3 regions of the Guptibacillus hwajinpoensis genome follow, and region 2 is predicted to be linked to each of the others. Evidence: riboswitches for the same ligand, from Rfam matches in the RefSeq annotation. Region 2 holds a riboswitch; each other region holds the start of a gene.
The links. A riboswitch is a leader RNA that binds a small molecule or an ion and turns the genes downstream of it on or off. The one in region 2 is predicted to bind cobalamin.
Positions count from the first base shown of each region.

Region 1: linked by a shared signal. The riboswitch ahead of ABFG93_RS09540 (acyl-CoA thioesterase) and the one ahead of ABFG93_RS13115 (ABC transporter substrate-binding protein) in region 2 are both predicted to bind cobalamin.
Region 3: linked by a shared signal. The riboswitch ahead of ABFG93_RS15355 (ribonucleoside-diphosphate reductase subunit alpha) and the one ahead of ABFG93_RS13115 (ABC transporter substrate-binding protein) in region 2 are both predicted to bind cobalamin.

Region 1 covers NZ_CP156674.1:1,835,796-1,839,074, forward strand. Annotated here, with positions in the region: gene ABFG93_RS09535 (AI-2E family transporter) at 1-642, opposite strand, end outside; gene ABFG93_RS09540 (acyl-CoA thioesterase) at 845-1,339, opposite strand; cobalamin riboswitch at 1,454-1,634, opposite strand; gene ABFG93_RS09545 (DsbA family protein) at 1,848-2,516, opposite strand; gene ABFG93_RS09550 (DoxX family protein) at 2,529-2,951, opposite strand; gene ABFG93_RS09555 (threonine/serine exporter family protein) at 3,056-3,279, opposite strand, start outside.
Region 2 covers NZ_CP156674.1:2,501,237-2,504,515, forward strand. Annotated here, with positions in the region: gene ABFG93_RS13105 (NAD-dependent succinate-semialdehyde dehydrogenase) at 1-832, shown strand, start outside; gene ABFG93_RS13110 (ferritin-like domain-containing protein) at 973-1,386, shown strand; cobalamin riboswitch at 1,502-1,683, shown strand; gene ABFG93_RS13115 (ABC transporter substrate-binding protein) at 1,817-2,800, shown strand; gene ABFG93_RS13120 (FecCD family ABC transporter permease) at 2,784-3,279, shown strand, end outside.
Region 3 covers NZ_CP156674.1:2,964,342-2,967,620, reverse strand. Annotated here, with positions in the region: gene ABFG93_RS15355 (ribonucleoside-diphosphate reductase subunit alpha) at 1-1,265, opposite strand, end outside; cobalamin riboswitch at 1,398-1,573, opposite strand; gene ABFG93_RS15350 (hypothetical protein) at 1,788-1,922, shown strand; partial or broken gene ABFG93_RS23130 (sensor histidine kinase) at 1,978-2,208, opposite strand; gene ABFG93_RS15345 (mechanosensitive ion channel family protein) at 2,284-3,279, opposite strand, start outside.

The sequences.
Region 1 (3,279 bases), 670 kb from region 2:
ATAAGCCGAAAGAGTCTGGTCTATATTTCGCAAAACCTTTCTACCTTCTTCCTGATGATTCGAAGGAAGAAAATTCAACAAGAAGGGCTTTAGCTTGTGGTCATCTTTAAGAAAGTAAAATAATACAAATGGCACGATAACAAGAACAGTTGTGGCGCTTGTAACAGCACCAATAACCTGCATCAGATGATCTCCAAGATTTTGTGTGAGATCTCCGAGAAAGCCTGTGGCTTTTTGCCTCAAATTCTCCATAGAAAGCATGCCCATGTCATTCTTCTCCATCATTTTTTCAGCTTCGCTCGCTGACTGCTTAAGCTTCTCAGGTAGCTCTTTCGTGAGCTTGGAGATCTGTGTTTGAATAGGGTTTGCAAGAAATGTAAAAGCAGTATATAACAAACCAGCGATACTTAAGAAAACGATTAAAATCGCTGTTATGTCTGCCACAAACGGTAGCTTCTTTATTAAACGAACAAGGGGTTTTATCGCATAGTAGAGAAATCCGGCTATCAACACTGGATAGAAGAGTGTTCCAATAATTGTTTTCAAAGGTTTCAGTAAATCAAGTTCCGTAAGAAAATAAATACAAATAAGGACAAGTATAATACCGGTGATATATTTAAAAAAGTCGTGCTTGATCCACATAGGCAGTCTCCTTAATAAAGTTTAGTCGCACTTTTCATATACCACACATCCATCGATTCATAACTTACATTCAAGAAAAAATAATAAATAGTTTGAATATCCTACTATAAACAGACCTAAAAATAAAAACAGAACCATTATGGTTCTGTTTTAACTTTCCAATCCTTATCAGCAGATTATAGCTCCAATAGCTAGCCTTACTTTATAGCATCGTTAAGATATGGGCTAAATTTTCACTTGTGGCTTTTCGGTCAATTCTTTTCTGAGCTCGCTGTCTTGCAAGATCATGAAGGTGCTTTTCACCTTCTGTATCAGGCTTAATCCCAGGAACAGTCGCTGTCCTTCCATCGATTAACGCGACAAATGTGATAAAACAGGTAGCAGCAATCCGTTGGTCACCTGTTAATAGTTGTTCGGCAGTCACTTTTACAAACACCTCCATTGAACTTTTCCCAGTCCAAATCACAAACGCTTCATAATGGACATAGTCTTCCTCCGTTATCGGATGGAGAAATTCAACAGTATCCATAGAAACAGTTACACATTCAAGACGGGAATGTCTCGTCGCAGCTATAGAGGCAAGCATATCCATATCCGCAAGAAGTTTTCCTCCAAACAACGTCCCATGGCTATTTAGATCAGGTGGAAAAATTCGACTACTCTTATACACTCTCGATTCTTTTACTTGTTTCTTCATTGGTTTCCCCCTATGTAGATAATAAAAAGGCGCATACTTTCTATCAGAAAGTATGCGCAATGAATAGACAATACAAATAGTCCTTCAAGCGACACCTCCTATCGACCGTAGGTAAACAGTGTTTTAGAAAAGGCAGGTCTCCTGGCTTGAAGGTTATTAACGGCGCTCCTTCCCTATCCTTGATAAGTGGATCATGCACCTTCTTATTCCTTCTTACAGTGGCGGGACCGCATTGGATTTTCACCAACTTCCCTATTAAACGCTGGATCAGCGTACCTTTTCCATATTATTGAATTGTACAACTCTATTCTTTACGTTTTATAAGACAAAGTCAATCCCTTGCCTTAATCAAACGTTTGTTTAACAATGTATAGCCTTTGGGCGTTTCCTTAAACAAACGTTTATTTAACATCCATCCCGTCTCCATTAAGAAAAGACATTCCAATTTGAAATGCCTTCTTATTTATTCCATCATCAAAGGGTTGACTCGTCTTATAGAAACTTCACATTATTCATTTGTAGATTGATCTACCATCTCTTTTAATTCTGAAATAGTAGATCCTTTAAACCGTTTGCCATCAACAAAAAGCGCTGGTGTTCCAGATACATTCATTTCATCTGCAAATGAACGATCGGTTTTAACTGCACCTTCTCCGGCTCCTTTTTTAAACGCTTTAATCACTTGATTTGTATCTTCTTCACTAACTAAGCCACTAAGCGTCTCTATTAAGAATTTGGGAGTATATACTTCCTGCTTTTCTAATTCTTTATCTTTGGGTTGTTGCTCATAAAGAACGTGATGGAACTGCCAGAATACATCATTGCCGAGCTCGTGATACACCGTCTCTGCAAATTCTGCAGCTCGTTTTGAATCCGCCTGAATAAACGGGTCATTCACGAAATAAAACCTTGCTTTCCCTGTTGCGATTAATTCATCCTGAATTAACGGAAAGAAAGACTCGGTAAAGGTTTTGCAAGAAGGACATTTATAATCCCCAAACTGGATGATTTCAACCGGAGCTGTTTCCTCGCCCAAATGGGGTTGAGCTTCTATTTTGAAACCTTTCGTAGAAGTAGATTGGTTCATAAAATACACTGTCATAAGTAGAATGATAATTGCCACGAGTGAAAGCATCCACTTTGAACTGCGCTTTAATTTCTTTTTTGACTTGGCCATCCTGTCACTTCCCTAGTCCTTCTTTTGTTGAATGATTGGCAAAGACCATCCTCTGTTTTTCATGAACGTCCAGAGACTGTATGGTCCACCCCCACTAAGAAAAAGAGAGACGGACATCGCTAGAAGAGCTATGTCTAATTCATATCCGCCGAGCATACCTGTTGAGCGTTTCACAGTTGTAAGAGCACCGATCAAGATCATTGAAAACAGGACACTCACAATCCGAGTTCCTACTCCAAGAATCATTACAATTCCACCTGTTAATTCAATAAAGCCAACAATATAGGCAAGGAAACCTGACAACCCTATTGTTTCAAAGAAAGCAACTGTACTTGCAATACCTTCAGAGAACTTCAAAAATCCATGAGCAAAAAAAAGCATACCTACTACCAAACGAATTGTTAACAACCCGAGATGGGGATAGGTTTTCATCATAGTTCCTCCCTAGATATTAACATTATTTAACACCGTTCGACACAGTGATCCTTTTAAAATTTATCATAGTGTACGTATGGATTGCAAAAGAACTATGACTTATTTCAACGCTGTTTTTGCCTTCTCGTAAAGGTAGAGTGACGAATAATTTGATTAATTACCTCAGAAAAGACTAAACCAACTGCAATTGATCCAGATATCATAAATGCTCGAGCAGCAAGGTTAATAGCAGTATTGTAATCATTTTGTACAAAGTTTCTCATCGCATCATATGCAAGCCCACCAGGGACAAGCGGAATAATACCGGCAACACTGAAAATGATGACGG
Region 2 (3,279 bases):
CGTGATCAATACTGTAACGGGTGATGCGAAGTCAATAGGTGAAGCCTGGCTCGAAGATCTTCGCGTTCGAAAGCTAACGTTTACTGGCTCCACTGAAGTTGGAAAACGATTAATGAAAGGATCTGCTGAAACAGTCAAGAAAGTATCATTAGAGCTAGGCGGACATGCCCCTGTCATTGTTATGGCGGACACAGATCTAGATAAAGCAGTTGATGGCGTTATTGCCTCCAAGTTCCGAAATGCAGGACAAACCTGTGTATGTTCGAATCGGATTTATGTTCATGAATCGATTGTTGAATCGTTTACAGAAAAACTAGTGGAAAAAGTGAAGAATCTGAAGGTCGGTAACGGTCTTGATGAAGGCACCGATATCGGTCCTTTAATTGATAATAACGCAGTGGAGAAAGTACAAAAACATGTTGAGGATGCAGTAAGTAAAGGAGCTTCTATTGTTTGCGGCGGGAAGGAACAAGGCGGTTTATTCTTTGAACCTACTGTTATCTCCAATGTAAATGATGACATGTTATGTATGAATGATGAAACATTTGGTCCAGTCGCTCCGATCACAACATTTAAGACGGAAGACGAAGCAATTAAACGAGCGAATGATTCCATCTATGGGTTAGCTGCTTATGTGTTCACAGAGAACATTACAAAAGGCATTCGAATCAGTGAGCAGTTGGAGTATGGAATAGTTGGATTAAATGATGGCCTTCCTTCTACTCCGCAGGCTCCATTTGGTGGGTTTAAGCAAAGTGGACTCGGCCGTGAAGGCGGGCACCATGGGATTGAAGAGTATTTAGAGGTTAAATATATTTCAGTTGGGTTGTAGAGGGTAGAGGGAGAGAGAGAAGGTATGAGGGTATGGGGGTCAGACCCCTGTCTGACCCCCACACCTCTCTTTTTTTCTTTCACCAAACCATGGGTTTCTATCATATACTGTGCTATCACGTGTTCAAAAGGGGTTCGATCATGTATCCATATTACCGCACACTAGCAGATGATATTGCGACAGCAATCAATGGAGAGTACAGTGCGATTCAGTGTTATGCGAAGCTCGCACAGCTTGCGCCGAATGAAACAGAAAGAAAACAAATTCTTGAAATACGTAATGATGAAATGGCACACTACCAGGCATTCACTTACATTTATACTCAATTAACAGGGCAGCAGCCATCACCTCAGCTAATTGAAGAATGTCCTACAGAATATGTGCCTGGACTTGATTTTTCTTTCAAAGACGAACAAAAAGCCGCTGATTTTTATCTTGATATCGCAGATCAGACTGATGACCCCTTCATTAAAGATAAATTCAAGCGAGCGGCAGCAGATGAACAGAATCACGCCGTCTGGTTTCTGTATTTCTTAACAAAGCAACGGTATTAATGAAAGAAGAGTGTGGTGGTGGGGTCAGACAGGGGTCTGACCCCACCACCACAACACCCTCCCTCTTCCCCCTTTCACACCTATGCTGTATAATAAATCCTAGAACCAATTAACTACATACGCATTTGATTCGGGTGTCTTCACTAAGAAGACTTAAAAGGGAAGCTGGTGTAAATCCAGCGCGGTCCCGCCACTGTAAATGGTTGCAAGCTGCATAAACCACTGTTCATTAAGAACGGGAAGGGGCAGCGCGCGATAACCATGAGCCAGGAGACCTGCCTGTATCACAAAGCGCGACCTACGAGGATAGGGATGTGCCAACGGACTAAGGTGTTGATGTACGTATCAACTAACCTCAACTTCCATTCGGCCATCCCCATGCTTGTGCTTGGGGATTTTATTTTTGTCAAAAACAGGAGGAGAAACACACATGAAGAAGCTCTATTCACTACTCGTCTTACTCTTTTTAATTACAGGCATACTGGCCGGATGTGGATCCGATCAAGCTCAGGAAGACAACACAACAAACGAATCAACTAATGAAGAAAACCAGGCAGATCAGTCTGCAAATAGCGCCTTTCCAGTCACGATCACTGACGCCCTCGATCAAGAGGTAACGCTAGAAGAAGACCCAGAAAAAATCGTCTCTCTGATTCCGAGTAACACGGAAATTCTTTTCGATCTAGGTGCAGGGGAGGAAGTTGTTGGGGTATCTGACTTCGCAAACTACCCTGAAGAAGCGGCCAACATTGAAAAAATCGGCGGGATGGAGTTTAACGTCGAGAAAATCATCTCCCTTAAGCCTGATCTCGTTCTTGCTCATGGCTCAAGCGCGCACAATTCAGAAGCAGGCCTTCAGCAGCTTCGCGATGCGGGTATCAAAGTCATCGTAGTAAACGACGCTACAAGCTTTGAAGAAGTGTACGCGTCAATTGAAATGATTGGACAGGCAACAGGTGAAAAAGAAGAAGCAGAATCAACGATCGCTGATATGAAGCAGAAGCTTGAAGATGTGAAAACCAAAGCAGAAGAAGTCGAGGAGCAGAAAGATGTTTTTGTTGAAGTAGCTCCTGCACCAGAAATTTATTCACCAGGTAAAAACACGTTCATGGATGACATGCTAACGCTCATTAATGCAAAAAACGTGACACATGATCAAGAAGGCTGGAACCAGATCGACCAGGAAGCGATTATCAAAGCAAATCCTGACGTCATCATTACAACTTACGGTTACTATACTGAAAATCCGATTGAACAAGTAGTAAGTCGCGACGGCTGGCAGGATGTGACGGCTGTAAAAGAAGAGCAGGTTATTGATGTGCACTCTGATCTCGTCACACGTTCCGGCCCTCGTCTTGCTGAAGGAGTAGAAGAACTTGCCAAGGCGGTTTACCCGGATGTCTTTGCAGAATAATCGCATCATCGCTTACGTAACCGCAACGGCGCTCCTTATCGCAGCGATGCTGATCGGGATTTCGATTGGAACCGTTTCTGTTCCAGTGCTCACGATTCTAAAATTGATCGGTGCAGAACTCCTGCATCTTCCAACGGGAAAAACAGATCCAATGTTTACCACAATTGTCATGGATATCCGCCTGCCACGCGTCATCTTGGCAGGTCTAGTAGGGGCGTCTCTTGCGATAGCAGGAGCCGCCTTTCAGGGTCTATTGCGTAATCCGTTAGCTGATCCGTACGTACTCGGCGTATCGTCCGGAGCATCGGTCGGGGCGGTTCTCGTCCTGTTTTTCAATCTGTCGCTCCCGTTCATCGGCATTTTCACCCTGCCCGTCATGAGCATCGCCGCATCGATCATCACCATTTTCCTCGTGCTCTTTTTTGCACGACAAATTGAGCGATCCATGCGCGTTGAAACAATCATCTTAACAGGAATCG
Region 3 (3,279 bases), 460 kb from region 2:
CGGTTAACGGTGTCACGATAGAACATATAAGGGGTCCCTGTTTCTAATTGAGATTTCATAATACGCTTCATAATATCAATCGCAGGTACTGTTTTCCTTGAAAGTTCAGGGTGGTTCACACACTGTGCATACTTTATACGAAATTCGCCTTTTCCTTTTTCCTTATCATACGAATCTTCAAGTGAGAAACCCATCACTTTTCTAACTTCGTGCGGATCAAACAAGTGCCATTCTGCTCGTTCTTCCACTGCCTCCATAAACAAATCAGGAATGCATAGTCCTGTAAAAAGATCATGTGTCCTCATCCGTTCATCACCATTGTTTAGCTTTGCATCAAGAAATTCAAAAATATCGCTATGCCAAACATCAAGGTACACCGCGATCGCTCCTTGGCGCTGACCGAGTTGATCCACACTCACTGCCGTATTATTTAATTGTTTCATCCATGGAAGCACGCCAGAGGAATTTCCTTTGAACCCTTTAATGTCACTACCGCGAGAGCGAATTTTACCAAGATAGGCGCCAATCCCTCCCCCATTTTTTGAAACGGTTGCAACATCCGTATTGCTATCATAAATACCACGAAGACTGTCATCTACCGTATCAATAAAGCATGAACTAAGCTGACCATAGCTTTTCCCTGCATTCGAAAGGGTTGGTGTCGCAACTGTCATATATAAATGTGATAAAGCCCAATACGCTTCTACAATAAGGTCCGTTCTTTTTTCTTTTGGCTCATTCATCATAAGTGTCATCGCAATAACGAGAAATCGCTCCTGTGGAAGCTCATAAACATTCTTCTCATGATCAGTCGCAAGATACCGATCAGCAAGCGTGCGTAGTCCGATATATGTAAAAAGGTTGTCTCGTTCTGGAACAATCAACTGTGCTGCCGTTGTGATTTCCTCTTCTGTATAAGAGGTCAATAGATTTTGATGATAAATCCCCTCTTTTGTCAGCTGCTGCAAAAGACGATAGAAGTTTCCCTCACCATATACGTAAGAATCCCCGCGGTTTCTAAGTGATTCTTTATAGAGCGTTTGTAGATGAACAGAAGCTGCTACATATGTCCAGTTAGGTTCTTCAGCCGTGATTCTCTCAAGTGCATTTAGAACCAGTACATGTCTTATTTCTTCTTCAGAATTTGTTTCGGTTATGCTATTAGATGTTTTCTCGAAAAATCTTTCACTGTTAAGAGATGGAAAATTCTCTATAATCTTTCTCACTTCTTTTAAGCTTTCCCGTTCATTCAGCACCATGCTCATAGTAATCTCTCCTTTTTAATCAACATAAAAGGCTCACTCTGCATCGAGTGAGCCTTGGAGAAAACGACATAAAAAGAATACAAAACACGCATTCAGTCTGCCATTTCTCACCCTCAATCCCCGAAGAATAGAAACGTTTTTGAATACACGGCAGGTCTACTGGCTTGTGCTTCTTCCTTGGCAAGCCTTCCCGGAAAATTCTCCAGTGGCATTTTGCCTCGTCCACACGACAGTTGCGGGGACAGCTCCGGATTCAGACCGGATTCCCTTTCAAGTCGTTATACGACACCGCATACTCAAATATTCAGTTAAGGGGAAAATACCCCATATATAGTATACCAAAACCAAAACCAACACTAAATGTTGATAACATCATCTTACATCACTCTCACATTTTCCACAAGCTCTATTGTTGCACCGAATGACTATTATTTCAACTCGGAAGATAAATGCCTATCACTCATGCGTTTTCATCGCATATATTGTTGATAATAAAAAAAGTTTCCTTGAGGAAAGAAAGGAATGATTCGTTTGAAGAAGCCACTTGATTCTTGTTTTAATAAGCTTGCTGGTTATACTCTGCTATGCCAGAAGTTCGGATTGCTAAGCGAACAGGAAAGTAAAGATATTATACAGAAATTATCACAGCTGCGTTAGTAACGATCTTTCCGTTTATTCAAAAGGAAGGGTAATGCTAAACAATGCACCTGCATCAGTTTAGCGCTTCAATAGTTCCATGGTGTTTTTCTACAATCGTTTTTGTAATGGAGAGCCCGATACCTGATCCTGATTGATCTCCTGTATAAAATCGTTCGAATATTTTATCGGTGTCATCTCAGAATCCAGGACCATCATCCTGAATCTGAATAGAGACGAGCTGATCTTCCAACTTCAGCGAAACATGTATATATGATGTCGCAAATCGGATCGCATTAGCTAGCATATTAATTAAAGCCTGTTTCATTTTATCCAACAATGTACGAAGAAATTTGAAAAGACTATGTGAAAATGATGGGAATTAGAGTGATTTATTCTTTAGTTGTTCAATAATGCTTTCATCAAGACTTCGAACATGCAAATCTCTCTGAGGAAACGGGATTTCGACTCCGTTTTCTTCAAAGATTCGATTCAAGCGAAAATTGAGATTGCTCTTCGTTTCCACAACAGCCTTTGGTGAAGAAATCCAAATGAACAGTTGAAAATCAAGGGAAGAATCTCCGAAACCAAAGAAATTGACAAAAGGTTCAGGAGTTTCAAGCACATACATAGATTGTTCCTTCTCCTGATCTGCAACAGTCAGAAGAAGAGTTCTAACAAGCTCCACATCTGAACCGTATGCCACTCCAATTGGAACAACCAGCCTCAGTTTCGAATCTCCATAGGAGTGATTAACAACCTGTTCTTCTATAAAGTACGAATTTGGCATAATAATCCGCTCATTATCAAGCGTACGGATAATCGTTGCTCGCATGTTAATCTTCTCAACATCACCGATTATATCGTTAATAATCACTCGATCTCCTACTTTAATTGGTCTTTCAAACAAAATGATTAAGCCAGAAATGAAATTATTTGCAATATTCTGCATCCCAAATCCAATCCCAACTCCAAGCACACCTGCAAAAACAGTTAGCGCACTGAGATCCAGACCTACCGTTGTTAAACTAATTACAACTGCAATCACCATCAACGTGTAGTGAAAAATACGGTTAAACGTAAATTGTAGTCCAGTATCAAGACTATATCGATCATACAGTGGGGGCATCAGAAACGAAGTGAAAATTTTTGAAAGACGATTCGCCAATGTAATGATAAATAACGCAATTAGAATAAGAAACAATGAGATTTCAACACTACCGATAGAAAATAGCTGCTGAAACATCCATTTTGTATCTGAAAAATAAAAAAGAACAAAAAGTAGAATAGCGTAGACAGTTGTCCAATTCAGGAATGAAAGAAACGCAGGTTTTATGGCTTTTGGATACCTTTCTTCTTCACCTTTTCCTGTTAGCCA